DNA from 2 places in the Rhizobium sp. K33 genome. Region 1 is predicted to be linked to the other one. Evidence: riboswitches for the same ligand, from Rfam matches in the RefSeq annotation. Region 1 holds a riboswitch; the other holds the start of a gene.

Region 1 (15,466 bases):
ACATTCCCGCGGGTGCAGCCGCTGCAGCGGTCCCGACCCGTCTTGCCAAGGAAGCCGGCATCCCTGTCGTGAATGTCGACCGCAATGCTGACGGCGCCCCCGGCGACACCTTCATCGCCACCGACAACGCGACTTCGGCTTATGAAGTCTGCAAGCACATCATTGGTCTCGCTGGCGGCCAGGGCAAGATGATCATGATTCACGGCCAGAAGGGCACCACCCCTGAAGTCGAGCGCACAAAGGGCTGCATGAAGGCGATCGAGGAGAATTCGGGTGTCGAGCTGGTGGCTCAGCAGTGGAGCGAGCAGTGGTCACAGGCCGAAGGTCTCAACATTGGCCAGAACCTGCTGCAGGCCCATCCGGACGTCTCGCTGATCTTCGCACAGGCTGACGGTCTGGCTCTCGGTGCCGCACAAGCAGTCAAGGTCTCTGGCGTGTCGCAGCGCGTTTACGTGGGTGGCTTCGACGGTGACACTACGGCCCTGCCGATCCTTGCTGAAGGCGGCTTCGATGCCACCGCAACACAGCAGGTTCGCGGCATCGGCCGCCTCGCGGTCGACAGCGCCATCAAGCTTGCTGCAGGCGAAACTCTGCCGGCGGAACAACTCCTTCCGGGCTTCCTGACAACTCCGGAGAATGCCGCGAAGTTCGTCGCCGAGCACCCCTAATCACGACCGGAAGACAGCGCCATGACTGCCAATGACCTCCCTCCCATCCTCTCGCTCCGGCAGATCCGCAAGGTCTACGGATCACTTGAGGTCCTGCACGGCATCGATCTTGATGTGAGAGCGGGTGAAGTCGTGGCGCTGCTCGGTGAAAACGGCGCTGGGAAATCGACCCTCTCTAAGATCATTTCCGGCGCCGTTCAGCCTACAACCGGCTCCATGTCGTGGTTTGGCGCGCCTTATGCGCCAGCCACGCCTCGCGCTGCCATGGATGCGGGTGTCGGCATGATCCATCAGGAGCTGAAACTCCTGCCGCAACTATCGATCGCCGAAAATGTCTTCGTTGGCAGCTACCTGACCAAGGGCGGGCGCATCGACCGTCAGGCTATGGAAGAGCGTGCCCATGCGGGCCTTCAGAGGCTGGGTCTCGACGTATCGCCCCGGCGCCTTGTGGAGGGCCTGTCCACCGCCAAGCAGCAGTTGATCGAAATCGCCAAGGCGCTGACGCTGAACGCTCGCCTGCTCATTCTCGACGAACCCACAGCAGCACTCGGAGGCGAGGAAACACAACTCCTGTTCCGCCAGATCGAGCGCCTGAAGGCTGACGGCGTTGGCATCATCTATATCTCCCACAGACTTGAAGAAATTCGTCAGATTGCTGACCGCATCGTGGTCATGCGTGACGGAGCAAAGGTGGAGGAATTTGGCAGAGGTGACGTCCCAGTACGCACCATTGTAGAGGCCATGGTTGGCCGCTCGCTGGATCGCATGTTCCCCCCGGTGCCTGTTCCGTCCGACGACGTCATGCTCGAAGTGCGCGGCCTGTCCTCTCCATCGGGCACGTTCGGCAACATAAACTTTACGGTGAAGCGCGGCGAAGTCTTTGGGATTGCAGGTCTGGTGGGTGCGGGCCGGACCGAACTCGTTCGCGCGATCACGGGGGCGGACCCGATCGCGACCGGGGACGTGGTGCTCGACGGCGCGGTGATCACTCCGCGATCCCCCAGCGACGCGATCCGCAATGGTGTCGTCCTCGTTCCAGAAGACCGGAAGCTCCAGGGTCTCGTTCTCGAACACTCCATTACCGAAAACATCGGCTACGCCAATTTCGACGCGGTCTCTAAGTCCGGCTGGATAACCTCAAAGCGGCTGAGTCAATTCGCCAACGGCTACATCAAGAAGTTCGGCGTTAAGGGTCGCGGCGAGCAGAATGCAGGCGAGCTTTCGGGCGGCAACCAGCAGAAGGTGGTTCTTGCCAAGTGGCTGGCTAGAAATCCTAGGGTTGTTGTCCTTGATGAGCCGACGCGAGGCATTGACGTCGGCGCCCGCTCATCGATCTACGACACCATCATGGAACTCGCTCGCCAGGGCATCGCCGTCATCGTGGTCAGCTCGGATCTGGAAGAGGTTCTCGGAGTCTCTAATCGGATCATGGTAATGGCTCAGGGAAAACAAGCGGGCATTCTCGACCGCGCGGAAGCCAATGACGTGTCGGTGATGGAACTGGCCACGATCTGAACTGCAGGAGAAATACCATGTCGGACATGACTTTGAACGCCCCGAAACTCTTCGATCTCTTGGGCAATGTCGCATTTGTGACGGGGGCCGGCAGCGGCATCGGCCAGCGAATTGCGATCGGCCTCGCTCAATGCGGCGCAGATGTTGCGCTTCTCGATCGCCGCACCGATGACGGGCTGGCGACGACGGCGCGCCATGTCAAAGCCGCAGGCCGGCGTAGCATCGAAATCGCGGCGGACGTGACACAATCCGCCTCCTTGAACGAGGCCGTCTCCCGGACGGAGGCCGAACTCGGCCCGCTGACGCTTGCCGTCAATGCAGCAGGCATCGCCAATGCCAATCCGGCCGAAGAGATGGAAGAATCGCAGTTTCAGACCATGATGGATATCAACCTGAAGGGCGTCTTCCTGTCCTGCCAGGCGGAAGCCCGTGCCATGCTGAAGAACGGACGCGGATCGATCGTCAACATCGCGTCCATGTCGGGCGTCATCGTCAATCGCGGGCTCAACCAGTGCCACTACAATGCTTCCAAGGCCGGCGTCATCCACATGTCCAAGTCAATGGCGATGGAATGGGTGGGGCGCGGTATCCGGGTCAACACGATCAGCCCCGGCTACACGGCAACACCGATGAACACCCGCCCCGAGATGGTGCACCAGACGAAACTCTTCGAAGAACAGACGCCGATGCAGCGGATGGCCAGCGTTGACGAGATGGTTGGGCCCGCTGTTTTCCTGCTTTCGAGTGCTTCGAGCTTCGTCACCGGCGTCGATGTTCTGGTCGATGGCGGATTCTGCTGCTGGTAATCATCACCTCATACAAAGGCCTCCCAAGCCTGCACGGTGCCCTGCGCACCGTGCTTTTTCTGTTTCGCGACTTCGGCTGAGGCTGTTGCGACATCTGCCCCCGAATTTATTGCGAATGCTCAGTTTCCCCTTGAAAATCCGGTAGTTTCTCCCCTACCTTAACGATGTTCTCGGGGCGGGGTGTAATTCCCCACCGGCGGTATCCGGCTTTGCCGGGAGCCCGCGAGCGCTTTCACCTCGGTGAAAGGCAGCAGATCCGGTGCGATGCCGGAGCCGACGGTTAGAGTCCGGATGAAAGAGAGCATCGGCTATTGCGACTTCCCATGTCGGGGAGGCGTGCGTGCTGTGTTCGCCCAAGGGATGGAATGGCGACCGAAAGGTCGTGTTTTGGCCGCTCACGCGGTTACCCTTGAAAGGCACTGGAATGACACTTTCGAAAATTGAAGACGCATTGGAGACCCTCGCGCGCGGGGGAATGGTCGTCGTCGTTGATGACGAGGATCGGGAAAACGAAGGCGACATCATCGTCGCTTCCGACTATGTGACTCCGGAGACCATCGCTTTCATGATGAAGCATGCCCGCGGGCTTGTATGCGTCGCTATGGAAGGCGAAAGGCTGGATGCGCTCGACATCCCCCTGATGGTCCCGAACAACACCGAGTACCTCAAGACGGCCTTCACCGTGTCGGTGGACTATATCCACGGGACAACCACCGGGATCTCCGCGGCAGATCGAGCCGCGACAGTCCGGGCGCTGATAAATGACGCAACCAAGCCCGAAGACTTCGCGCGGCCAGGGCATATCTTCCCGCTGCGTGCCCATCCGGAAGGTGTGTTGGGTCGCGCAGGGCATACTGAAGCCGCGGTCGATCTCGCGCGGCTTATCGGGGCCAAACCGTCGGGCGTGATCTGTGAGGTCGCCAACGACGACGGCACCATGGCACGACTGCCGGATCTGATCGAGTTCTGCAAGCTGCACAGTCTCCCGCTGATTTCGATCGAGGACCTGATCCGTTACAGGGCGGTCAGTAGAGACGCATCTCAGCCCGCCGTTGCTGCTTAAAGGACGTCCCATCGGTTAGAAGAAGCATTTGCTCACTATGTCTGAGCTCGGAAAAGGACTAGCTCCTGGCCAGGACACCGCTTAGCAAACGACAACATGAGCCGCCAAAGCGATAAAAGTGCTTTGGCGGCTTCTCTCATTGGCGTTCCGATCCTTTGGCTAGCAACGCGATAAAGGTGCACGTTCCATCATCAGCGCCCAACGTTCAGGAATGCTCAACTCGTGCGACACGCAGAGACTTAATCGGAAGCTATCACTGCACCGCGATCAGGAGATGGCTTACATCCAGATCGGCGCTTCGATGCGGAAATAATTGCCGCTCTCCCGCCATGTTGACGTCGGCCCAAAGCCAGGGCACAAAGATGGCATCCACGGTCGCTCGCGACGGAAAAACAAAAGGAAATCAAAGGCGATTTTGTTAAGCCTCTGAAATCATGTGAGAATCCAGGTTCTCCAGGCGGGCCATTTTCGGTGCGTTTGTCATCGAAAATCAGCGACTATTTCTTACAGAAAAAAGCGACGCCTTCTCAACAACTTGAGCAATTCTGGCTGCTATTCGCCAGGGCATCCGTCGTGCTGAAACGGGTCTCGAAGAAAATTGGCTGGGGACCCGGTAGCAGGTTTTACTCCTGCTCCGCCATCCGATACCCTACACTTGGTTCCGTCCGCACGATCCGGGGCTGGGTCGGATCGCGTTCGATCTTCTGGCGGAGCTGGCCGATGAAGACGCGCAGATAATGCAGGTCGTCGCCGTGGGCGGGCCCCCAGACGGATGTCAGCAATGTGCGGTGCGTGACAACCCGACCGGCATGACGGGCGAGCAGCAGGAGCAGGTCGTATTCCTTCGGCGTCAAATGCACCATCTCACCACCGCGCGAGACGAGGCGTTTGACGGGATCGATCGTCAGGCCATCGATTTCCATGATGGTCGGGATGGCGTCTCTGCGACCTCGATGTCTCAGTGCTGTCCGGATGCGGGCGGTCAGTTCACCGATCCCGAATGGCTTCTCGATGTAATCGTCGGCGCCCAGATCGAGTGCCGCGATCTTCTCGCTCTCACGGTCTCTGGCCGAAAGAATGACGATAGGAATGTCCGACCAGCCGCGCAGGCTGGCGATGACTTCCTTGCCGTCCATGTCCGGCAGGCCAAGATCGAGGATGACGAGATCGGGCGCCTGGGTGGCGACAGCCTTCAACGCCTCCGCGCCTGTTCCGGCTTCGACCACTTCATAGCCGGCGGCCATCAGCGACGGTTTGAGGAAGCGCTGGATCTGCGGTTCGTCATCCACGACCAGGATACGGGACTGGTTCACTTGATCTGGCCCCTCTCTTCACTTCCGGGAAACCGCATGACGATGCGCGTGCCCCGCTTCTTGAGAGCCGGGCTTTCCGCATGGATCCGCCCACCCATCGCCTCGACGAAGCCGCGGGCAATGGAAAGGCCGAGCCCGGTGCCCGGTGCGCGACCGTCTGGCTTGCCCCTGCGATAGAATTTTTCGAAGATCCGGTCCAGATCCTCAGGCGGAATGCCCTTGCCGAGGTCGGTGACTGAAATCAGCACATCCTTGCCGTCTCGGCGGGCATAAACGTTGACCGGCTCTTCGCCACCGTATTTCACGGCATTGTCCAGGAGGTTGAACAGGACCTGGCCGATCAGAACACTGTCACCCCGGATCAGGGGCAGGTCAGAGGCAATACCCGTCTCGACGACACGTCCCGGCGCGTGTTTGCGGGTGCGCTCGACTGCCGACTGCACGACGTCGGCGACTTCCACCCAATCCTGCTTGGGCTTCAGCGTGCCAGCCTCGATGCGGGTCATGTCGAGCAGATTGGCCACGAAGCGGCTCATGCGGCCGCTCTCCTCCTCGATCGACTGCAGGAGATCGTCTCGGTTCTCAGGCGTCATGCGCTCGCCGAGCTGACGCAAACCGGTAACGGCGCCGGTGATTGTGGCCAGCGGAGTACGAAGGTCATGGGAAATGGAGGAGAGCAGCGCTTCCCGATACCGTTCGCCTTCCAGTCGCGCGGCCTGCTCGACCGTCTCGTCGGCCAGACGTGCCCGATCGAGCGCGATCGCCGTCTGGTCGAGAATGGCGGTCAGCGCGCGCTCAGCATTGAGGTCGAGCCGGTCGCCGGTGTGCTCGATGCCGCAGACACCTACAATGCCATGGGGTCCGAGCAGCGGGCGGAACTCGAAGCGGCTGTTCGGCAGCGTGCCCGTGCCATGGCCGGCCGGCTCGCGCTTGTCGTGTGTCCAGCGGGCTGCGGTCATGTCCGTCACGTCGAGTTCCGTATCAGGCGGCCAGGCGGCGGCCATGCCGAGATCGCCCTTGCGCGGGACAAGCAGCACGACCTTGCGCTTCAGGCTCGCCTGCAATTGCGAAACAGCAAGCCAGATCGCGTCGTCGCCCTTTCCCGTGCTCGCAAGTTTGCGGGAGAAATCATAGAGCGATTGCAGCGCCGTCGCACGGATCCGCGCGACCTCGGCCTGTTCGCGAATACGCGAGGCCAGACCGCCGGCAACGATGGCCACCGCAAAAAAGACGAAGAGCGCGAAGACCTCGTGCGGTGCGGCAATGGTGAAGGTGTGGCGGGGATCAATGAAAAAGAAGTTATAGGCCAGCGCCGACAGGACCGCCGCCAGGAATGCCGCTGCATAGCCGCCGATCACGGAGGCGCCCAGTACCGCGAGTAGAAAGAGCAAGGATATGTTCGGCAATTGAACAAAGACATCGATCGCCTTGCCCAATGCCGTCGTCAGGGCGACAAAACCGATAGCCGAGAGGGCCGATTGTCTGAGCGCCACGGCTCGTGGAAGGCTTATGGACGGGCGGGCGCGTTCGGCGGTCGCGCCGTCCTGCGTCACGATATGGATGCCAAGACCTGAGGCCCGGGAGGCCAAGGCATCGGGCAGCGATCGGGTGACGAGCTTCTGCCAGCGGCTCCGCTTGCGCGTGCCAATCACGATCTGGGTTGCGTGTTCCCGGCGGGCGAGCTTCAGGATCTCATCGACGAAGTCATTTCCGATGATACGCCGCGTTTCCGCGCCGAGCTGTTCGGCGAGGCGAAACAGCGTCTCGATCTTTTGCAGGCGCTCCGGCGTTTCGACTTCCCAATCGGCGCGCTCGATGGAGACGACCAGCCAGGGCGCGTTGAGACCGGAAGCCAAACGGCTCGCGACTCGCACAACCTTTTCCGACAGGGGATCGGAGCCGACGCAGACAATGAGGCGTTCGCCGGTGGCCCAGGGACCATCAATGGCGTTCTGCTTGAGATAGTCGACCATCTGATCGTCGACTCGGTCGGCGGTGCGGCGCAGTGCCAGTTCGCGCAGCGCCGTCAGATTGCCGAGGCGGAAGAAGCGGTCGACAGCGCGATTGGCGCTTTCGGGCAAATAGACCTTGCCGTCCTTGAGGCGCTCTATCAGTTCTGACGGCGCGAGATCGACGAGCAGAACCTCGTCGGCGCGTTTGAGCACGACATCCGGCACGCGTTCACGCACGGTCACGCCAGTGATCTGCGCGACGAGATCGGCCAGGCTTTCCAGGTGCTGGATGTTGAGCGCCGTCCAGACATCGATGCCGGCTGATATCAGCTCCTCGATATCCTGATGGCGCTTCGGATGGCGGCTGTCTTCGGGGTTGGAATGGGCGAGCTCGTCGACGATGACGATGCGCGGGCGCCGCTCCAGCGCTGCATCGAGATCGAATTCTTCAAGCATGCGGCCGCGATGGGCCACCCGCCGACGCGGTAGGATCTCGAGCCCATCGAGTAGTGCTGCGGTCTCGCCGCGACCGTGAGACTCGACCAGGCCAACGACCAGATCCACGCCGTCGGCCTGCAGGCGTTTGGCCCGCGACAGCATCGCATAGGTCTTGCCGACGCCGGGAGCAGCGCCCAGAAAAACGGTCAGCTTGCCCCGGCGGTCCTTATCCGCCAGGGCAAGCAGGGCATCGGGATCGGGACGTCTCTCGTCCTTGCGGTCGTCATCCGCCATCCAGGTCTCACATCCAGAGCAATTCCAGCAAAAGTGGGAACCGGTTTTGCGTTCGGAATTGCGTTAAAGCAAAGAGATAGAGCATTGCAGGCGATTCTGATTTCGCAGGAAATGCTCTAGAGGGCATCGAGTGCCAGGTTGAGCTCTAGCACATTGACCCTTGCTTGACCGATAACGCCGAAGTCGGGATTTTCGATCTGTTGCGCGACAAGTGCTGCGACGGCAGATGGATCGAGCCCCCTCGCCTGCGCAACGCGCGCCACCTGAGCTTCCGCAAAGGCCGGCGAGATATGCGGGTCGAGACCAGAGCCAGAGGTGGTGACGGCATCGGTGGGGACAGGCTGCGCGATGCCGGTTTCGGTCAACCGCGCGACATCGGCGGTGACACGATCCTTCAGCTTGACCGAGGTCGTACCGAGGTTGGAGCCGGACGAGGCCGCCGCGTTGTAGGGGTCTGGAGCCGTTGCGGAGGGGCGCGGCCAGAAGTAGCGCTCAGAGGCGAAATTCTGACCGATGAGCGCGGAGCCGATGATCTGGCCGTCGCGTTCGATGAGGCTGCCATTGGCGTTTGCGGGCATCACCGCCTGGGCGATGCCGTTGATTGCCAGCGGATAGGCCAGGCCCGTGAGCAGGGTCATGATGACGACGAGGGTGAGTGCGGGTCTGAGATGGTTGAGCATGATTACACCAGATGAAGAGCGCTGACGGCGATGTCGATGACCTTGATCCCGGCAAAGGGAAGGATCAGCCCGCCGATGCCATAGACGAGCAGGTTGCGGCGGAGCAGCGCTGCCGCGCCGGATGGGCGGTAGGCAACGCCCTTCAAGGCGAGCGGGATCAGCGCCACGATGATCAGCGCGTTGAAGATGACGGCAGACAGAATGGCCGACTGCGGTGACGTCAGCCCCATGATGTTGAGGGCTTCGAGCGCCGGATAGGTGGCCACGAACAAGGCCGGAATGATGGCGAAGTATTTGGCCACGTCGTTGGCGATCGAAAACGTCGTCAGCGAGCCTCGCGTCATCAGCAGCTGCTTGCCGATCTCGACGATCTCGATGAGCTTGGTCGGGCTTGAATCGAGGTCGACCATGTTGGCGGCCTCGCGAGCGGCCTGGGTGCCGGTCTGCATGGCGACGCCGACATCGGCCTGGGCAAGGGCCGGCGCATCATTGGTGCCGTCGCCGCACATGGCAATCAGCCGGCCGCCCTGCTGCTCCCGGCGGATATAGGCGAGCTTGTCTTCCGGGGTTGCCTGGGCGAGGAAATCGTCAACGCCGGCCTCGGAAGCGATGGCGGCTGCGGTCACCGGATTGTCGCCGGTGACCATGACCGTGCGGATGCCCATGGCGCGCAGTGCCGCGAAGCGCTCCTTGATGCCGGGTTTGACGACGTCCTTCAAATGGATGACGCCGAGCAGGCGGTCTCCATCGGCAACGCCGAGCGGCGTGCCGCCGGTGCGGGCGACCTGATCGACGGCGCGGCGGAATTCGGCCGGGGCATCCTGATCGGTGAGACCGGCGAACTTCAGCACTGCGTCGACTGCCCCCTTGCGCAGGCGACGCTGACCGATGTCGACACCCGAGAGGCGCGTTTCGGCGGTGAAGCCGATGACGGCATCGAACTCGGCTTTCGGCATCGGCACGCCGAATTCCCCTGTCGCCAGCGCCACGACCGAGCGCCCTTCCGGCGTTTCGTCCGACAACGAGGCAATGAGGGCGGCTTCCGCGAGTTCTGCCGGGGTAACGCCGGGAGCAGCCAGGAAGTCGCTCGCCATGCGGTTGCCGAAGGTAATCGTGCCCGTCTTGTCGAGAAGCAGCGTGTCGACGTCGCCGGCGGCTTCGACCGCGCGGCCGGAGGTAGCGATGACGTTGAAGCGGACAAGGCGGTCCATGCCGGCGATGCCGATGGCAGACAACAGACCGCCGATCGTGGTCGGGATCAGGGTCACGAGCAGGGCCGCCAGGACCGTGACCGAGAGCACCGTGCCTGAATAGCCGGCAAGGCCCCAGATCGCGACGCAGACGAACAGGAAAATCAAGGTCAGGCCCGAAAGCAGGATCGACAGTGCGATCTCGTTCGGCGTCTTCTGGCGCTGGGCGCCTTCGATGAGCGCGATCATGCGATCGACAAAGGAGGAGCCGGGCTGGACGGTGATCCTGATCTTAATCTCGTCGGAGAGCACTTGCGTGCCGCCCGTGACGGCCGAACGGTCGCCGCCGGATTCGCGGATGACGGGGGCGGATTCACCGGTGATGGCGCTTTCGTTGACCGAGGCGACACCTTCGATCACCTCGCCGTCGCCGGGGATGAGCTCGCCGGCCGCGACCAGCACGATGTCGCCGACCTTGAGGTTTGAGGCCGGGATGGTTTCGATCTCACCGCCTGCGCCGAGCCGGCGGGCGACAAGCTCGGACTTGGTCTTCTTCAGGCTGTCGGCCTGAGCGCGACCCCGGCCCTCGGCCACGGCTTCGGCGAAGGTGGCAAAGAGCACGGTGAACCAGAGCCAAGCGGCGATCTGGCCGGAGAAGCCCGCGCCGCCAGACTGGCTGACGAGATCGCGGACGAAGAGGATCGTGACGACAACGGCAACGATCTCGGTCACGAAGATGACCGGGTTGCGGAGGAGCTTTCGCGGATCGAGCTTGACGACGGCATCGCGCATCGCCGGAAACAGGATCGCTGGGTCGAGAAGACCGGAGGCTTTTTGGTCTTTTGACATGATGGGTCCTTTAGAAGGTCTGGCCGGCGAGCATGGCGAAGTGTTCGACGATCGGGCCGAGCACCAGCGCGGGCAGGAATTGCAGGCCGCCGAAAATGAGGATGATGCCGATCAGCAGGCCAACGAAGAGCGGGCCGTCAGTCGGGAAGGTGCCGGCGGAGGCAGGTGATTTCACCTTGGCGGCGAGCGATCCGGCGATTGCCATCACCGGCACGATATAGGCGAAGCGGCCGAGCAGCATCGCGATCCCGAGCGTGGTGTTGTACCAGGGCGTATTGCCGGTGAGGCCGCCAAAGGCCGAGCCGTTGTTGCCGGCTGCCGAGGTGTAGGCATAGAGGATTTCCGACAGTCCGTGAGGGCCAGCGGTCCCGACGCTTGCCACAGCAAAGGGGAGCATGGCGGAGACCGAGGTGAAGCCGAGGATCACCAGCGGCAGGATGAGGACGGCGAGCATGGCGAACTTCATCTCGCGACCCTCGATCTTCTTGCCGAGGAATTCCGGCGTGCGGCCGACCATCAGGCCGGCGACGAAGACAGACAGGATTGCAAAGACCAGCATGCCGTAGAGACCGGAGCCCACGCCGCCCGGCAGCACTTCACCGAGCTGCATCAGGAACATCGGCACGAGACCACCGAGGCCGGTGAGCGAGCCGTGCATGCCGTTGACGCCACCATCCGAGAGGCCCGTCGTGACAGCCGCATAGAGCGCGGTCATCGCCTGGCCGAAGCGGACTTCCTTGCCTTCCATGTTGCCGAGCCCCGGATCGACGCCAATGGCGGTCAGGATGGTGTTGCCCTGGGCTTCGGCCCAATAGGTCACGGCCACGCCTGCGATGAGCAGGACCGCCATGGCCGAGATCAGCGCCCAGCCCTGCCGGCGGTTTCCGACCATCTGGCCGAAGGTGTAGACGAGCGACGCCGAGATCGAGAGCATGGCGAAGATGTTGAGGTAGTTCGACCAAGCCGTCGGGTTTTCGAAAGGATGGGCGGCGTTGACGTTGAAGAAGCCGCCGCCATTGGTGCCGAGCTGCTTGATCGCTTCCTGCGATGCGACGGGGCCAAGCGAAATAACCTGATTGGCGCCTTCGAGCGTCGTGGCCGTCACGGAACCCTGGAGCGTCTGCGGCAGACCGAGTGCGACGAAGGCAAGCGCGACGACGACCGCCATCGGCAAGAGCACGTAGAGGGTTGCCCTGGTCATATCGACCCAGAAATTGCCGAGCGTCGAAACCTTCGAGCGGGCAAGAGCGCGGGTGACGGCGACGGCAATCGCCATGCCGGTGGCCGCGGACAGGAAATTCTGCACCGTCAGCCCCGCCATCTGGCTGAAATGGCTGAGCGTGGTCTCGCCGCCATAGTTCTGCCAGTTGGTGTTCGTGACGAAGGAGACGGCCGTGTTGAAGGCGAGATCCGACGGCATCCCGGCAAAGCCCTGCGGATTGAGCGGCAGATAGGCCTGCAGCCGCAGCATGGCATAGAGCGCCAGGAAGCCGGCGAGCGAAAAGGCAAGCATGGCAAGCGTGTAGCCGAGCCAGCTCTGCTCCTTTTCAGGGGTGACGCCGCTCACGCGGTAAAGGTCATGCTCGACGCGGCCGAGAATGGGCGAAAGCAAGGTCCGCTCACCGGAAAACACCCGGGCCATGTAGAGACCGAGTGGCTTGATGGCGATGAGAACGGCAAGGAAGAGAAGGCTGATCTGCAGCCATCCGACTGATGTCATGGAACTGCTCCAGATCAGAAACGCTCGGGACGCAGAAGCGTCACGACGAGATAGGCGCCGAGGGCCAGCGCGACGAAAAGGCCGAAGAGAGGTTCAAGCATTTGCAACCCTCTCTCAAAGCCGGTCGAGCGCGCGGGCGTAAACTGCCAGCACGAGAAGCGTGCTGGCGCCGAGCGCGATGAAGATGAAGTCGGACATATCCCGTGTCTCCTGTTGGTACACGGACAGGATTAAGGGCACCCCGCGTCAGGCTTCGATTGGGAAGAGCGGCGGGCGGAATAAAGAAAAGATAAGGATGCCCGTCAGGGGCTGGCGGAAGCGCAGAGATTCCGCTCCGGACCGTAATTCCCTGTTGATCCTGGCTCCCTCTTCCCAAGCCACTATCGGCCCCCGCAGCGCCGTTCAGGTTCCTGTCAGCTTTCCGGGTCAGTGCATCGGATCTCTTTGAGCACGCCGGAATTTCCCATCTGTTCTCCGCAGCCGGCTATTCGGCCGGCGGCCTGACACGACTGACGAGACGGCCCATGGCCGCATCACGGTCACCAACGCCGTCCCGGTCCCGCTCGATCCCGATGTGAATGTCTACCGAACCCGTTTCAAACGCGGCCAGACCAGCAAACCGGGTTCCGGCCTCGGCCTTGCCATCGTCGACAGGCTCATGGCGCAGATGAACGGCGCGATGAATCTTCGGAGCGTCATACTCGAAGACGGGGGCAACGGCTTCGAGTGTGAGCTTTCGTTTCCGCAGATGAGGTAAAGCGCGACGGCTTCTTTGCCGGAGGGCGATCCCTTACCCTGACGTCTCAGAACTCCGCAGATGCACCGACCCAAAGGGTGCGGCCGATGACCCAGGGATTGTCGTTGGAAGCCGTGGCGTTTCCGAGTTCGTTGAAGAGATTGACCACCTTGAAGTTCAAGGTCATGCCGTGATCGTCGATCGATGCGAACTTGTAGGAACCGGTCAGATCCACCGTCAGCACACCATCGAAGGCCTTGTCTTCCCATATTTCGTGGTCGACGCCGTCGACTTCTATCGTGTCTCCGGAGTCGGACACGCCGTCATAGGCAAAATTGTAGTTGGCCGCGATCCCGAGCCTCAGCTTTTCCTCGAAGAAGCTGCCGGACAATCCGATCTGCGCCCGCAACGGAATATCCATATTGCCCGTCACGACGTTGAAGCCGGCCTTGGAATAGGAAGCGCCCTTATAATAGATCCGCTCCTCAAGCTCATCCTCGTCATAGAAGTAGCTGTTGGCGGAGACATTGCGGTCGGCCCAAGTTAGCGATGCCGAAAGCCCGGCCGCATCCATCTGAGGCACCCAATGCGCGGGCAGCTCCTTGAAGAACTCGCCAGTGACCGACTGGTAATTGCCGGAGGCGGCATTGGTCAGCGCACGGGTATTGGATGCGATCAACTCAGACGCATATTGCTCCTTGCTTTCACGGCGCAGATAACGCAACCGCCAGTCCGCATCAAGCCAAGGGTCAGTCCACTGGATCGCAGCCGTGAATTCGTCAGCATAAGGCGTGTTGAGATCGGAAACGGAATTTGAATAGACGCCCGTCGTCCCGAACGGTGTCCAATCGTCACCCACAACCCCGCCGGTATCCGTGCGGCGATAGTTCTGTGTACGCGGTTGCTGATCGCGGACGGCATAGGCCAGATTGGCGCCACTGTAATAGCGGTTGTACCCGCCCGAGATATCCAGATCTTCGGTTGGCGAGATCGTGCCCACAAGGCGGGGGGCAAGGTTCATATTCTGCTGGTAATCATCATAATCCAGTCTTACCCCTCCCCGGAGGGTCAGCCAGCCAAAGGTCTGATCGACTTCCAGATAGCTGTTGAACGAGGCCACACTGGCCTCGATGTCGAAGGCGGGATTGATCGCCTTGAGGTTGGCATATTGCTCGGCGCTACAGACTTCTGACGAGGCGCATGTGAAGCCGCTGATGCCGAGGGCTCGCCGATCATAGATCGTCGTTGCGGTCGTATAGTAGACGTAGTCCTGCTCCCGCCAGCGATGCGCGACAATTTGATCATAGCCGTAGCCGAGAAGAAAACTGCCTGCGAGGACATCGCCCGTGATTTCCTGGGAGAAGGAATTCTGTTTCTGCCCCTGGCCTCTTTCGTTCTCGTCCGTGTTGCTGATGCGGCAGAACTGAGCGTTCGTCCTCGTCGGTTCGACCTGGCAGTAATCGGCAAGCTCTGTCGACGTCCAGCGTATGCTACCACCGGAATACTCCGTCAGCTGATAGGATCGAACCTCGCTTCCGCCCAGAATGTTGAGCGTATCGGACGACGAATGGACCGCCTTCGTTACAAGCTTCACGTTGCTGAATGACAATCCACCGAGTTCGAACTCGTCGAAATCATAGGCGTGCTCCAGCTTCAACGCATTTGTCCGGGTGTCGCTGTCAAAGCCGTAATTGTACCAGTTGTCGGACTGGAAACTCTGCGAGTAGTCCGTTTTCACCGCCTCGATCTTGAAATCACCGAGATCGGTTTCGGCGTTGACCTGCAGTCGGTAGAAGTCGTTGCGGCTGTCTTCATCCACTACGTTTGAATAGTAATTGTAGGCCTGCTCCTTCGACGTCGCGGCCGTTGATCGGCTGAACTGGCCTATTACGGCGATTTTGTCCGTGACAGGCCCCGTGGCCGAGATACTGGCTTTGCGCTTGACGAATTCCGGAGCAGCTTTGTCCAACGGGTTTGATCCGTCCTCCGTGCCAAGCTCATATCTGACCATAGCATCGGACTGATACTCGACCTCCGCCGTATAGCGCCAACGATCCGTGGCCGGATCGGAAAGCTCGTATGAGACGACACCGCCGAGGAAGTTTCCGTATTTTGCCGATGCATTGCTGTCTATGACAGTGGCGCTCTCGACGAAGCTCGACGGGACATAGACGGTTTGGGAATGCAGGCCGAATATGCGATCGATGTTGGGTGTGTCGGTACTGCTCTCCAGCTCCTGTCC
Region 2 (15,466 bases), 860 kb from region 1:
AGAAGCGAGAGGATGTTGCCGGCATGAATGGAGAGGACGTCGGGGATCTGGTCCCTGAGGCCGACCATGCCCAGACCTATGGCCTGCAGGCCGAACCCGAGGCCGAACCAGAGGAAATGGCGCTGGTCGCGGGCATGCAGCCATATGGCAATCAGCAGAATCGCCAGCGTTCCGGCCTGGATAACCCAGAGCAGAAACGCAGTCTTCACGTCGATCACGATCCGCAGTCCTGAAATAATGTCTAAGAATATCCCCGGGACAATGGCTGAGAGTGGTTAACCAGTCCCTAGGATGGAAGGGCCACAAACGGCCATCCAGGCCACCCTGCAATCAGAGGCATCGCGGGCCGATTACCGAAATTTCACCATGTTAGCATCATCTTGTGTATGGATGGGTGCCGCGCGACGCCCCTTGCCGAGAAATGCCCGATCTCCCCGGCCTTGGCGCTGTCCGACCCGTGTTCCGACCATTAAGGATATCCCGTCCTCGTGTCTTGAATGTCGGGGTGCGGACACTCTATGTAGGGGTTGACAGATTTTGTGTGATTCCCGCCACGGACGTGCCGGGGAGAGGCTGAAAAGGACCGACATGACAAATCCCGTTGATACCGCTCTCGCTCTGGTGCCGATGGTCGTCGAACAGACCAATCGTGGCGAGCGCTCCTACGATATCTTCTCCCGACTGCTGAAGGAGCGGATCATCTTCCTGACGGGCCCGGTCGAGGATACGATGGCCTCGCTCGTCTGCGCGCAGTTGCTCTTCCTCGAGGCGGAAAACCCGAAGAAGGAAATTGCCATCTACATCAATTCGCCGGGCGGTGTCGTCACCTCCGGCATGGCGATCTACGACACCATGCAGTTCATTCGTCCGGCCGTCTCGACGCTGTGCATCGGTCAGGCAGCCTCGATGGGCTCGCTGCTGCTCGCCGCTGGCGAAAAGGGCATGCGCTTCGCCACCCCGAACTCCCGGATCATGGTGCACCAGCCATCCGGCGGCTTCCAGGGCCAGGCTTCCGACATCGAGCGCCACGCTCGTGACATTATTAAGATGAAGCGTCGCCTGAACGAGGTCTATGTCAAGCACACGGGCCGGACCTATGACGAAGTGGAAAACACGCTGGATCGTGACCACTTCATGGAATCGAGCGAGGCAAAGGAATGGGGTCTGATCGACCGTATCCTCACCTCGCGCGCCGAGATCGAAGGCGCTGCACCATCGGCTTGATCCGGGCCGAGTTGGCCGGCATCCCCAAGATGCCGGCAGACGTGATGGGCGCCGGGGTTTAAACTCGGCGCAAAAGCGCTAATACTAGGATTAAGGCTATGTTGAATCTTTGTGACATAGTCTGCCGAGAACGGGAGTTTTCGTTGCCGCCGCTCCGACAAGGTCGGGTCGGCTAGTAGCTCCGGATCGGAAAGAGGTTTTCACCAAAGGCGGCGGTGGAAGCTTATCAGTGTGAGTGACCGCCCTGCCGTGACTGCGGTGGCGCGGCGTGCTGGAAGGATAAAGACATGAGCAAGGTCAGCGGAAGCAACGGCGGTGACTCCAAGAATACCCTTTATTGTTCCTTCTGCGGCAAGAGCCAGCACGAGGTCCGCAAGCTGATTGCCGGACCGACGGTGTTCATCTGCGATGAATGCGTCGAACTCTGCATGGACATCATCCGCGAAGAGAACAAGTCTTCGATGGTCAAGTCGCGTGACGGCGTTCCCACGCCGCAGGACATCATTAAGATCCTCGACGAATACGTGATCGGCCAGAAGCAGGCGAAGAAGATCCTGTCGGTGGCCGTACACAACCACTACAAGCGCCTGTCGCACGCCTCCAAGGGCGGCGACGTCGAACTGGCGAAGTCGAACATCATGCTCGTCGGCCCGACCGGCTGCGGCAAGACCTATCTTGCCCAGACGCTCGCCCGCATCATCGACGTTCCCTTCACCATGGCGGATGCCACGACGCTGACCGAAGCCGGTTACGTTGGTGAAGACGTCGAAAACATCATCCTGAAGCTGCTCCAGGCGGCCGACTACAATGTCGAGCGCGCCCAGCGCGGCATCGTCTACATCGACGAAGTCGACAAGATCTCCCGCAAGTCGGACAATCCCTCGATCACCCGCGACGTATCGGGCGAGGGCGTCCAGCAGGCACTGCTGAAGATCATGGAAGGCACGGTTGCTTCCGTTCCGCCGCAGGGTGGCCGCAAGCATCCGCAGCAGGAATTCCTGCAGGTCGACACGACGAACATCCTGTTCATCTGCGGCGGCGCCTTTGCCGGCCTCGACAAGATCATCTCCGCGCGTGGCGAGAAGACCTCGATCGGCTTCGGTGCGACCGTCAAGGCAGAAGACGATCGCCGCGTTGGCGAAGTCCTGCGCGAACTCGAGCCGGAAGATCTGGTCAAGTTCGGCCTCATCCCGGAATTCATCGGTCGTCTGCCGGTTCTGGCAACGCTCGAAGACCTCGATGAGGATGCGCTGATCCAGATCCTGTCGGAGCCGAAGAACGCGCTCGTCAAGCAGTACCAGCGCCTGTTCGAGATGGAAGACGTCGAACTGACCTTCCACGAGGACGCTCTGCGCGAGATCGCCCGCAAGGCCATCACCCGCAAGACCGGTGCGCGTGGCCTGCGTTCGATCATGGAAAAGATCCTGCTCGACACGATGTTCGAACTGCCGGAGCTCGAAGGCGTTCGCGAAGTCGTCATCTCCGACGACGTCGTCAACGGCAGCTCGCGTCCGCTCTACATCTATGCGGATCGCCAGGAAGAAAAGGCCAACGCCTCGGCCTGATCCTGACCGCAGAAGAAGCATTGAGAGCCCGCCCGACAAAGGCGGGCTCTTTCTTTTTGGGCTGGCTGTGGTTTTCCCCGACCAAAGCACCAGATTTACCGTATGCTCTGTTGAAAGGCCTGCTGATTGGGCTAGAACAGAAGCGAGAGTGAACGCCTGTGTGCTGCGTTGCCGTCACCGCGTATCCGCGTCCCCGATCAGATCATGCATCAACATCCGCCGGCCGGGCGACGAAGTGACGCGCATGCTTCGCATCAGGTCCGCACCCTAGTGTGAAAGCTGAGAGTGTCTGTCATGCTGATGTCACAGATTCGGGTGCGGCGCGGGCGCGAGGCTTGAATTGGCGGGAACGCCACTCCACTTGTTGGAGGAACGTAAAATATGCCTGACGCCTCTTTTGGGTCGGCATGGAGTCCCGGTTTCCGCGGGACGTTTGAAAGGAAGTGAAATGACGAATACGTCAGCTGCAAACGAGGTGAACACCTATCCGGTGCTTCCTCTGCGCGACATCGTGGTGTTTCCGCACATGATCGTCCCGCTGTTCGTCGGCCGCGAGAAGTCCATTCGCGCTCTGGAAGAGGTGATGGGCTCGGACAAGCAGATCATGCTGGCCACGCAGATCAATGCGAGCGATGACGACCCGGCTCCGGATGCCATCTACGACGTCGGCACCGTGGCCAACGTCCTGCAGCTCCTGAAGCTGCCCGATGGTACCGTGAAGGTGCTTATCGAAGGCCGCGCCCGCGCGAAGGTCGAAAGCTATACCGGCCGCGAAGATTATTACGAAGCCAAGGCCCGCGTCCTCGTCGAACCCGCAGAAGACGCCGTCGAGATTGAGGCTTTGTCTCGCTCGGTGGTCTCGGAGTTCGAGAACTACGTCAAGCTGAACAAGAAGATCTCTCCCGAGGTCGTTGGCGCCGCAAGCCAGATCGAGGACTACTCGAAGCTCGCCGATACAGTTGCCTCGCACCTCTCCATAAAGATCACCGAAAAGCAGGAAATGCTGGAAACGGTGAGCGTCAAGACGCGCCTTGAAAAGGCGCTCGGCTTCATGGAAGGCGAGATCTCGGTTCTGCAGGTCGAGAAGCGCATCCGCTCGCGCGTCAAGCGCCAGATGGAGAAGACCCAGCGCGAGTACTACCTCAACGAACAGATGAAGGCGATCCAGAAGGAACTCGGTGACGGCGAAGACGGCCGTGACGAGATGGCCGAACTGGAAGAGCGCATCGCCAAGACCAAGCTTTCCAAGGAAGCCAAGGAAAAGGCCGATGCGGAGCTGAAGAAGCTGCGTCACATGAGCCCGATGTCGGCGGAAGCCACCGTCGTGCGCAACTATCTCGACTGGCTGCTCGGTCTGCCCTGGGGCAAGAAGTCCAAGGTCAAGATCGACCTCAACGCTGCCGAGAAGGTTCTGGACGAGGATCACTTCGGTCTCGATAAGGTCAAGGAGCGCATCGTCGAATATCTCGCCGTTCAGGCGCGTGCGACGAAGCTCAAAGGTCCGATCCTTTGCCTCGTCGGCCCTCCGGGCGTCGGCAAGACTTCGCTCGCCAAGTCGATCGCCAAGGCGACCGGCCGCGAATATGTGCGCATGGCGCTCGGTGGCGTCCGTGACGAAGCCGAGATCCGCGGTCACCGCCGCACCTATATCGGCTCGATGCCCGGCAAGATCGTGCAGTCGATGAAGAAGGCCAAGAAGTCCAACCCGCTCTTCCTGCTCGACGAGATCGACAAGATGGGCATGGACTTCCGCGGCGACCCGTCTTCGGCTCTGCTCGAGGTGCTCGATCCGGAACAGAACTCGACCTTCATGGACCACTATCTCGAAGTGGAATATGACCTGTCGAACGTCATGTTCGTGACGACCGCCAACACGCTGAACATCCCGGGTCCGCTGATGGACCGCATGGAGATCATCCGGATCGCCGGCTACACCGAGGATGAAAAGCTCGAGATCGCCAAGCGGCACCTGCTGCCCAAGGCCATCAAGGAACATGCCCTGCGTCCGGAGGAGTTCTCCGTATCCGACAAGGCGATCCTGGCGGTCATCCAGCAATACACCCGCGAAGCCGGTGTTCGCTCCTTCGAACGTGAGCTGATGAAGCTCGCCCGTAAGGCCGTCACCGAGATCATCAAGGGCAAGGTCAAGTCGGTCGAAGTCACGGAGAAGAACATCTCCGACTATCTCGGCATCCCGCGCTTCCGCCATGGCGAAGCCGAGGGCGAGGACCAGGTCGGCGTTGTCACGGGTCTGGCCTGGACGGAAGTCGGTGGCGAGCTCCTGACGATCGAAGGCGTCATGATGCCCGGCAAGGGCCGCATGACGGTCACCGGTAACCTGAAGGACGTCATGAAGGAATCGATTTCGGCAGCGGCATCTTATGTCCGCTCGCGCGCCGTCGATTTCGGGGTCGAGCCCCCGCGCTTTGATAAGTCGGACATCCACGTGCACGTGCCGGAAGGCGCAACGCCCAAGGATGGCCCGTCTGCAGGTATCGCCATGGCAACCGCCATCGTATCCATCATGACCGGTATCCCGGTCTCGAAGGACATCGCGATGACAGGCGAGGTGACGCTGCGCGGTCGGGTGCTTCCGATCGGCGGTCTGAAGGAAAAGCTGCTCGCAGCGCTCCGTGGTGGCATCAAGAAGGTTCTGATCCCGGAAGAGAATGCCAAGGATCTGGCGGACATTCCGGACAACGTGAAGAACAACATGGAGATCGTGCCCGTGTCCCGCATGGGCGAGGTCATCCGCCACGCTCTGGTCCGTGTTCCCGAGCCGATCGAGTGGGACGGAACCGTTGAAACGCCGGCCATCGGCGTTGTCGAAGGGGCCGACGAAAGCGGCGCAACGGTCGCTCACTGAGGCAATTCTGCCATAAGTGAGCCATAAAGGCGCAAAACAGACGAAAAGGCTGGCATTTTTGCCAGCCTTTTTTGTGAACAGCCGCTCAAAAGGCTTGTTTTCCGGGGCTTTCGGGTGCTTTTGAGTTGCGAAGGGCAGAAGCTTTCGTATTCTCCGCCCGACTTAATCATTTGAGTCGTTTCATACCAATCAGAAAGGGTGGAAACATGAACAAGAACGAACTCGTATCCGCGGTCGCCGAGAAGGCTGGCCTCACCAAGGCTGACGCCGCCTCTGCCGTTGATGCCGTTTTTGAAACGGTCCAGGCTGAACTGAAGAACGGCGGCGACATTCGTCTCGCTGGCTTTGGCGCCTTTACCGTCGCCCGTCGCGAAGCCTCCAAGGGCCGCAACCCGTCCACCGGCGCTGAAGTCGACATTCCGGCTCGCAACGTTCCGAAGTTCACGGCCGGCAAGGGCCTGAAGGACGCTGTCAACAGCTGATCCGTCGTGACCGTCGCCACCCTTCGGTGCCGATGGTCAGCTGACACCCTGGTGAGCCCGGTCTCTGTGCCGGGCTTTCTTTTTGCCCATCTTGCGCCGCAGCAACAGCTGTCATATTTCTGCTAAGCCGGATTGTCCGGCATTCGTTCTCAGGGCGGGGTGAAATTCCCCACCGGCGGTAGAGGAGGAAACTCCAAGCCCGCGAGCGCCTGATCTCCCGAAGGGGAGGGCAGGGTCAGCAGATCCGGTGCAATTCCGGAGCCGACGGTTAAAGTCCGGATGAAAGAGAATGAGGTCAGGCTGCGCTTCCGTCCGCATTCTGCGCGGATGAAGGATGCGTTGCTGCGCAGCGCCGTATCTGTCCGGATACGGCTTTTCGTCGTCCTCATCTGTCCTGATTTGTGTTGGTCCTTTGGAAAAGGAAATATGACATGAATCAGAGCTCCGTATCTGTTCTGCGCTCCCGGGCCGTCGTCGGTGCCGGTTTCATGGTTCTCGCGGGCATTGCCTTCGCGGCTCTCAACGTCGTCACCCAGTGGCTTGCCATGACGCTTGGCTTCCCGCCGGCCTCGACTGCCTTCTGGCAATATGGCTTTGCGCTTGTCCTCTCTCTGCCGCTGCTCTTTCGCCTTGGTCTGAAGGCGATGAAGACGGCCTATCCCGTCCGCCACATCCTGCGCGTCCTGCTCGCAGCCTTCGGCGTTCAAGCCTGGGTCACGGGATTGGCCACCGTCCCGATCTGGCAGGCCATCGCGCTGGTCATGACCTCGCCCTTCTTCATCATCATCGGCGCGCGCCTTTTCCTCGGCGAGACCGTCGGCCGCGACCGTTGGCTGGCGACGCTGACGGGCTTTGTCGGTGCGATGTTAATCCTCCAGCCCTGGTCTGACACGTTCACCCTGGCGGCCCTCCTGCCGGTGCTCTCGGCGCTCCTCTGGGGCGGCTCTTCGCTGATCATGAAGAACCTCACCCATTACGAGGCACCGGAAACCGTCACCGTCTGGCTTCTCGTGCTGCTGACGCCGATCAATGCAGGACTTGCCTTCGCCGGCGGCTTTGCCGTGCCGGAGGGGTTGGCTCTGTGGCTGCTTCTCGCGGCTGGCCTGCTGACGGCCCTTGGCCAGTATCTGCTGACGCTTGCCTACAATGCGGCCGATGCAGCCTACGTGCAGCCCTTCGATGACCTGAAGCTGCCCTTGAACGTCTTTGCCGGTTGGCTCGTCTTCGGATACGCGCCAAGCGGCTACCTCTGGCTGGGGGCGCTCCTGATCCTCGGCGCATCGCTTTTCCTGATGCTGCGCGAAGCCGGCAAGGAAGTGTCGCCGACATCGTGAAGCGGTGAAAACTGGGTTCAAGCCCGCATTGTCATCCGACTGTCATCGGACTGCCCCAGAACCCTCTTGTTCCATTTTCGGATACTGGAGGTTTCCCGATGACCAATGGTCTCTCCCGCGTCGCCCTGACGGCGGCGCTCTTTGCATCCGTGGCCCTGCCGGCCGCGGCAGAACAGGTTTTCAACCGCATCGCCACATTCCCGGTCGCCGCCAATCTGCCGGCCGACAAGGAGAAGCTCACCACGACCTCTGCCGAGATCGTGACCGCCTCGGAAGACGGCAATACGCTCATCTATTCCGACAGCCCGCTCGGCGGCATCGGCTTCATCGATATCACCGACGCCAAGGCCCCCAAGGCCGCTGGCGCGGTGATGATGGATGGCGAGCCCACGTCGGTTGCCGTTGCCGGCGGCAACGTGCTGGTCGGCGTCAACACGTCCGAGAGCTTCACCGCGCCTTCGGGCAAGCTCGCCGTTGTCGATATCGCCTCCAAGGCCGTCGATTCGACCTGCGACATCGGTGGTCAGCCTGACTCGGTTGCTGTTGCCAAGGACGGCTCATTCGTTGCCATCGCGATCGAAAACGAGCGCGACGAAGACGTCAACGACGGCGCTCTGCCGCAGATGCCGGCCGGTGACCTCGTCATCGTCTCGCTGACGGACGGTGTGGCCGACTGCGGCACCATCAAGCGCGTGGCGCTGACAGGTCTCGCAGACGTCGCCCCGGAAGATCCGGAGCCCGAATTCGTGGCAATCAACAGCCTCGGTGAGATCGCCGTCACGCTGCAGGAGAACAACCACATTGCCATCGTCGACGGCAAGACGGGTGAAGTGAAGTCGCACTTCTCCGCAGGAACGGTTGACCTCGCCGGCATCGACACCAAGTCGGACGGCGCTCTGAAGTTCACCGGCACGAAGGACGGCGTTCCGCGCGAGCCGGACGCTGTAAAATGGCTGGACGACAATCGCATCGTGATCGCCAACGAAGGCGACTGGAACGGCGGTTCGCGCAGCTTCACGATCTTCGATAAGACCGGCAAGGTCGCCTACGAATCCGGCCCGTCGCTGGAGATGGCCATCGCCCAGATCGGTCACTTCCCCGACAAGCGCGCGCGCTCCAAGGGCATCGAGCCGGAAGGCCTGGAAGCCGCTGCTTTCGGTGACCAGAACTACTTCTTCGTTCTGTCCGAGCGTTCTTCGATTGTCGGCGTCTACAAGGACACTGGTGCCGAGCCTGAACTGGCCCAGCTTCTGCCGTCTGGCGTCTCGCCGGAAGGTGCCGTCGCGATCCCCTCGCGCAACCTGCTGGTCACCGCCAACGAAGTCGACCTCGGCGAAGACGGCGGTCCGCGTTCGCACGTCATGCTTTATGAGCTCGCTGAAGGCACACCGGCCTATCCGATGATCCAGTCGGCCATGGTCGATGGCGCACCGATCGGCTGGGGTGCTCTCTCCGGTCTCGTCGGCGACGCCGAGAAGGCAGGCACGCTCTACGCCGTCAATGACAGCTTCTATTCCATGCAGCCGTCGATCTTCACCATCGACGCGACGCAGAAGCCCGCTGTCATCACCTCGGCCCTGCCGATCATGCGTGGCGGTGCTGCTGCCCAGAAGCTCGATATCGAGGGCATCACGCTCGACGGCGAAGGCGGCTTCTGGCTCGCCTCGGAAGGCGATGCAGCCAAGCTCGTCGGCCACGGCCTCTACCACGTTGACGCCAAGGGCGAGATCAAGGCGGAAATCGGCTTCCCGACCGAGCTCCTCGCTGGCCAGAACCGCTTTGGTCTCGAAGGCATCACCTCCGTCGGTACCGGCGATGACATGACGCTCTGGATGGCCGTCCAGCGCGAATGGGGCGATGACGAGAAGGGTTCGGTGAAGCTCCTCTCCTACAACCCGAAGTCCAAGGAATGGGGCGCCGTGCGTTATCCGCTCGAAGCGGCTGGCGAAGGCTGGGTCGGTCTCTCCGAGATCACCGCCCATGGCGACCACGTCTACATCGTCGAGCGTGACAACCAGATCGGTGACAACGCCAAGCTCAAGAAGCTTTACCGCGTTGCCATTGCCGACCTGAAGCCCGCCAAGATCGGTGAAGAACTTCCCGTTGTCGCCAAAGAAGAAGTCCACGACTTCATCCCGGACCTGAAGGCTGCCACGAACGGCTATGTCGTCGACAAGCTCGAAGGCTTTGCCTTCGACGCCGCCGGCAAGGCCTTCGCCGTCACCGATAACGATGGCGTGGACGATAGCTCGGGTGAGACCCTGTTCTGGGAAGTGAACCTGCAGGGCACGAACTGATCGCAAGATCAGGATGCCTGAAACAAGAGAGGCCGGGTGATCGCTCACCCGGCCTCTTCATTTTGTCGATGTCGGCGCGGTTACCAGCGGTGATGAACATGCGGCGCGATCAGCCGCTCGTAGACCTCGCGGGATGCTGCCATCACGTCGGCCGAGAGCGCAGCCAAATCTGACGCCGCAGCGTTTGCCTTGGCCTGCTCGCCATTGCGGGCGCCCGGGATCACCACCGTGACGGCCGCGTGCATCAGGATCCAACGGAGCGCAAACTGCGCCATGGAGGCGCCTTCCGGCACAAGCTTGCGGACTTCCTCGACTGCTGCGAGGCCCGTTTCGAAGGGAACGCCCGCAAAGGTTTCGCCCACATCGAAGGCTTCGCCATTGCGGTTGAAATTGCGATGGTCTTCGGCGGCAAACTGTGTCGATGCCGTGATCTTGCCAGACAGCAGACCGCTTGCCAGCGGCACGCGGGCGATGACGGCGACGTTGCGGCGCTTGGCTTCCTGGAAGAATAGGCCGGCCGGGCGCTGGCGGAACATGTTGAAGATGATCTGCACCGACGTGACGCCCGGATATTCGATCGCCTTCAGCGCTTCCTCGACCTTCTCGACCGAGACACCGTAATGCTTGATCTTGCCGGCCTTGCGGATCTCTTCGAGCCCCTCGAACATCTCCTGGCGGTAATAGACGTCGGTCGGCGGGCAATGCAGCTGCACGAGATCGAGGCTGTCGACCTCGAGGTTTTTCAGGGAGCGGTCGATGAAGGCTTCGATGTTGGCCTTGGTGTAGCCGTCGGCCACATGCGGGTTGAGCCTCCGGCCGGCCTTCGAGGCCACCATCGGCCGCTTTCCGCCGCGGGCCTTCAGAACCTCCGCGATGATCTTCTCCGAGCGACCGTCGCCATAGACGTCTGCCGTGTCGATGAAGGTCATGCCAGCATCAAGTGCTGCGTTCAGCGCCGCCCGACCGTCGGCTTCCGATACTTCGCCCCAGGATCCACCGATCTGCCAGGCGCCGAAGCCGATATCGCTGACGGTGAATTCTGTCCGGCCGAAGGAATGTTCTCTCATGCTGATCTATCTCCCATGATTGCGGTTTCGAGCTAGCAAGTGGGGCAGGGGGTGGCAAGCTTCAACTGCTTGATGGATCTGCGGTGATCCGGGCGGGCCTCCGATGCGAATAGGCCACGAGAAGTGAGAGATCAAAATGCCGAAGATGATCCGCAAGGGCGATTTGCCCCAGAAGACATGTCCTGTCTGCCAAAAGCCCTTCGCCTGGCGCAAGAAGTGGGAGCGGGACTGGGAGAATGTCGTCTATTGCTCGGAGCGTTGCCGCCGGACGGGCAAAACCGCAAGCCCGGCGAAGCCGTAGAGGTCTCAGACACACCAGCGATCGGGATCCCATGACAGAGCAGGCTCCGGCGTCCACACGCCTTGCATTCTACGTACTTCCGGCGATCCCCATGGCCGCAATTGCGCTGCCCTTCTATATCGTGCTCCCCACTTTCTACGCCGATCATTTCGCCATTTCGCTGGCAACCATCGGCACCCTGCTGCTCGGCATCCGGCTGATCGATGCCGTCACCGATCCGCTGTTCGGCTGGCTTTCCGACCGTGTCCGGTCCCGCTATGGTCGGCGCCGCTTCTTCTTCGTCATCTCCACACCCTTGACCGCACTCGCAGCCTTCATGCTCTTTTGGCCGCCCGAGGATGCCGGGGTCGGTTATCTCGCCGTCTGGGGCGTGGCTCTCTCGATTGGGGCGACCTGGTCGCTTTTGCCCTACACGGCCTGGGGAGCGGAACTCGCGACTGGCTATCAGGCGCGGGTCAAGCTCTCCGCCTTTCGCGAGGGCGCGACACTTGTCGGCTCCCTGATCGCCATCACGCTGCCCTTCGTCGGCGGCCTTGATACGGCTGTTGGTTTTCACGGCCTTGCCTGGATCGCCGTCTTCATCGCCGTCATGCTGCCGGTCGCCGGCCTGCTTGCGGTCGCCATGGTGCCGGAGCCTGTCGACCTCTCGCAGCGGAAGCTCTCGTTGCGCGAAGGCTTTCAGCATCTGCGCGCCAATGGCCCCTTTCTGCGCCTTGTCTCCGCATTCCTGCTCAACAGCTTCGCCAATGCCATTCCGGCGTCGCTCTTCATCTATTTCGTCGGCCAGCGCCTCGCCGCACCGGCCATGCAGGGACCCTTGCTCTTCACCTATTTCCTCTGCGCCATCGCGGGCGTGCCGCTTGCCGTGGCCACCGCCAAACGTCTTGGCAAGCACCGTGCCTGGTGTCTGGCGATGATTCTTGCCTGTGCGGTTTTCTCGGTCGCGGGCTTCCTGGGTGAAGGCGACGTCATCGCATTCACCGTGGTCTGCGTCATCACCGGCCTGCTGCTTGGCTTCGATCTGACGCTCCCACCCGCCATCCAGGCCGATGTCATCGACAACGACACCGTGTCTTCGGGCGAGCAGCGCTCTGGCCTCTACTTTGCCGCCTGGAGTTTCATCACCAAGCTTGCCGTGGCGCTCTCCGCCGGTGTCGTCTTCCCGCTGCTCGACCTTGCGGGCTTCATCGGTGACCAGACCGCGACGCAAACACCGGAGGCGCTGACAGCGCTTGGCGCCCTCTATGCCTTCCTGCCCATTCTCCCGAAACTCGCGGCAATCGCGCTGATGTGGAATTTCTCCCTCGACGAGGCCGCCCATCGAAAGCTGCGCGAGAGCCTGGCTTCGAAAAGTTGAAGTAAGATCGCCCCTTTTTGACAGAGCCGTCATCGGCAGCTAGACCGGCACGGAACGGCTGGCTTCCTGGCACTTGGCGCTGACTTTATTCAGTTTCAGCGGCGAACAGGATGCGGGCTCACAGGTTTGTCATCTCGGCGTCATGTTTTATGTTCCAGAACCGGAACGGACGACGGCGTCGGATGCAATCATGATCAGGATAGGTGTTGAATGCGCATAGTGATGATCGGTTCGGGTTATGTCGGCCTTGTGTCGGGAGCCTGCCTCGCGGATTTCGGTCACGAGGTCATCTGTGTCGACAAGTCGACGGAGAAGGTCGAGGCCCTGGAGCGGGGCGAAGTGCCGATCTTCGAGCCGGGGCTTGAAGCCATCATCGCCCATAACCGCGCGGCCGGTCGCCTGAGCTTTTCGCTCGATCTGGCAAAGCCGGTCGCAGCCGCCGACGTCGTCTTCATCGCTGTCGGCACACCATCCCGTCGTGGTGACGGCCATGCCGACCTTTCTTACGTCTACGCTGCCGCGCGCGAGATTGCCGCGGCCGTGACCGGCTTCACCGTGGTCGTCACCAAGTCCACCGTACCCGTCGGCACCGGCGACGAAATCGAGCGCATCTTCCGCGAAGAATTCCCGGACAAGGACATTGCTGTCGTCTCCAATCCCGAATTCCTTCGCGAGGGTGCGGCCATCGCCGACTTCAAGCGCCCGGACCGCATCGTGATCGGCTCTGGCGACGAGCGCGCCACCGAATTGATGCGCGAAGTTTATCGCCCGCTCTATCTTAACGAAGCGCCGCTCTATTTCTGCGAACGCCGCACCTCCGAGCTGATTAAATACGCCGCCAACGCCTTCCTGGCGATGAAGATCACCTTCATCAACGAGATCGCCGACCTCTGCGAGCAGATCGGCGCCGACGTGCAGAAGGTTGCCAAGGGCATCGGCATGGACAAGCGCATCGGCGACAAGTTCCTGCATGCCGGCCCCGGCTATGGCGGCTCCTGCTTCCCAAAGGACACGCTGGCGCTGGTCAAGACCGCCCAGGACTTCGACAGCCCGTTGCGGCTCATCGAAACCACGGTCGCAATCAACGACAACCGCAAGCGCGCCATGGGCCGCAAGGTGATCGCTGCCTGTGAGGGCAATGTCCGCGGCAAGAAGATCGCCGTGCTCGGCCTGACCTTCAAACCGAACACCGATGACATGCGCGATGCGCCGGCCATCACCATCGTCCAGGCGCTGCTCGATGGCGGTGCCGATGTGCATGTCTTCGATCCCGAGGGCATGGACGCCGCCAAGGCCGTTCTCGGCCCCGTCACCTATGGCAAGAACCCTTACGAGATCGCAGCCGGTGCGGAGGCGATCGTCGTCGTCACTGAATGGGACGAATTCCGCGCGCTCGACTTCCGCCGTCTGAAGCAGGAGATGAAGGCGCCCGTGATCGTCGACCTGCGCAACATCTACAAGCCGGAGGAAATGGAGAAATACGGCTTCAGCCATTTCCCGATCGGCAAGCGCACGGCAAAGGCCTGAGCATGCATTACTTCATCACCGGCACCGCCGGCTTTATCGGCTTTCATCTCGCCCGCCGGCTGCTCGCCGACGGGCATCAGGTGACCGGCTTCGACGGCATGACGCCCTATTACAACGTCAAGCTCAAGCAGATGCGCCATGCGGCGCTCGCCCAGTATCCCGCCTTCAAGCCGGTCATCGCCATGCTGGAGGATCGCGCTGCGGTCGAAGACGCGATGGCCAAGGCCAAACCGGATGTGGTGATCCACCTCGCGGCCCAGGCGGGCGTGCGCTACAGCCTGGAAAACCCGCAATCCTACCTGACGTCCAACGTCACCGGCTCTTACAACATCATCGAGCTTGCCGAGCGTCACAAGGTCAGGCACCTGATGCTCGCCTCGACCTCCTCGATCTACGGTGCCAATCCGACGGTGCCGTTCCGTGAGACGGACCGCGCTGACGAGCCGCTGACCATCTATGCCGCGACGAAGAAGTCGATGGAGCTGATGGCCCATGCCCATGCCCATCTCTACAAGACGCCCACCACGGCCTTCCGCTTCTTCACCGTCTACGGCCCTTGGGGCCGGCCCGACATGGCACTCTTCAAGTTCGTCGACCTGATGCTGAACGGAGAGCCGATCGAGATCTATGGTGAAGGCCAGATGAGCCGCGACTTCACCTATATCGACGATCTCGTCGAGGCGATCGTCAGGATCTCGCATGTCATCCCGGACGAATCGAATCGCGTTGCCGACGAGAAGATCGAGACGCTCTCGCGGCAGGCACCGTTCCGCCTGGTCAATATCGGCGGCGGTCAGCCGGAAAACCTGATGGACTTCGTCGAACTGGTGGAGAAGGCGCTCGGTCAGCCGGCGATCCGCAAGATGTTGCCGATGCAGAAGGGCGACGTCCCGCGCACCTATGCCGCACCCGACCTCCTGCAGGCGCTGACCGGATATACCCCGAGCACCAGGCTCGAAGACGGCGTGAAGGCCTTCGTCGAATGGTATCTCGAGGCTCGCCGCGAGCTGCAGGGCTGAACCTCCCGACCGTTCATCAATGCCAGCCTTGACTTTCGAAGCCGTTCGCCGCTGTGCTGAACGGGAACGGACAGGATGAGAGAGCAGGCATGGACGACGTAAGCGACGCAGAGACCGAGACCGTAAAGGGCGAGGGGGCACGCACCCGCGGCTCCGGCACCGAATCGGTCTACAAGGCGCTGCGCCACGAGATCCTGACCATGGAGCGCGCGCCCGGCAGCCCGCTCGACGAAACGCGCCTGTCCGAACACTTCGGCATGTCGCGCACGCCGATCCGCGAAGCGCTGCTCCGGCTGACCTCCGAAGGTCTCGTCACCAGCCTGCCGAACCGCAACACCATCGTTGCCGTCATCGACTTCTCGAGCCTGCCCACCTATTTCGAGGCGCTCTGCCTGATGTATCGCGTGACGACCCGCGGGGCCGCCCA

The links. Region 1 has a riboswitch for FMN ahead of ribB (3,4-dihydroxy-2-butanone-4-phosphate synthase). Riboswitches for the same ligand answer to the same signal wherever they lie in the genome.
Region 2: it holds a riboswitch for FMN, as region 1 does, so the genes downstream of both, M1E12_RS05520 (DMT family transporter) here and ribB (3,4-dihydroxy-2-butanone-4-phosphate synthase) in region 1, are expected to answer to the same signal.

What each region holds. Positions count from the first base shown of each region.
Region 1 covers NZ_CP096478.1:249,404-264,869, reverse strand. The annotation lists gene M1E12_RS01210 (substrate-binding domain-containing protein) at 1-668, shown strand, start outside; gene M1E12_RS01205 (sugar ABC transporter ATP-binding protein) at 690-2,183, shown strand; gene M1E12_RS01200 (SDR family oxidoreductase) at 2,201-2,989, shown strand; FMN riboswitch at 3,152-3,296, shown strand; gene ribB (3,4-dihydroxy-2-butanone-4-phosphate synthase) at 3,414-4,052, shown strand; gene M1E12_RS01190 (response regulator) at 4,676-5,365, opposite strand; gene M1E12_RS01185 (DUF4118 domain-containing protein) at 5,362-8,049, opposite strand; gene kdpC (potassium-transporting ATPase subunit KdpC) at 8,166-8,729, opposite strand; gene kdpB (potassium-transporting ATPase subunit KdpB) at 8,732-10,768, opposite strand; gene kdpA (potassium-transporting ATPase subunit KdpA) at 10,779-12,488, opposite strand; gene kdpF (K(+)-transporting ATPase subunit F) at 12,503-12,589, opposite strand; gene M1E12_RS01160 (hypothetical protein) at 13,021-13,245, shown strand; gene M1E12_RS01155 (hypothetical protein) at 13,292-15,466, opposite strand, start outside.
Region 2 covers NZ_CP096478.1:1,110,475-1,125,940, forward strand. The annotation lists gene M1E12_RS05495 (GGDEF domain-containing protein) at 1-218, opposite strand, end outside; gene M1E12_RS05500 (ATP-dependent Clp protease proteolytic subunit) at 589-1,224, shown strand; gene clpX (ATP-dependent Clp protease ATP-binding subunit ClpX) at 1,512-2,789, shown strand; gene lon (endopeptidase La) at 3,238-5,655, shown strand; gene hupB (DNA-binding protein HupB) at 5,862-6,137, shown strand; FMN riboswitch at 6,279-6,432, shown strand; gene M1E12_RS05520 (DMT family transporter) at 6,569-7,471, shown strand; gene M1E12_RS05525 (esterase-like activity of phytase family protein) at 7,570-9,768, shown strand; gene M1E12_RS05530 (aldo/keto reductase) at 9,849-10,835, opposite strand; gene M1E12_RS05535 (DUF2256 domain-containing protein) at 10,972-11,136, shown strand; gene M1E12_RS05540 (MFS transporter) at 11,168-12,493, shown strand; gene M1E12_RS05545 (UDP-glucose dehydrogenase family protein) at 12,704-14,020, shown strand; gene M1E12_RS05550 (NAD-dependent epimerase/dehydratase family protein) at 14,023-15,039, shown strand; gene M1E12_RS05555 (GntR family transcriptional regulator) at 15,129-15,466, shown strand, end outside.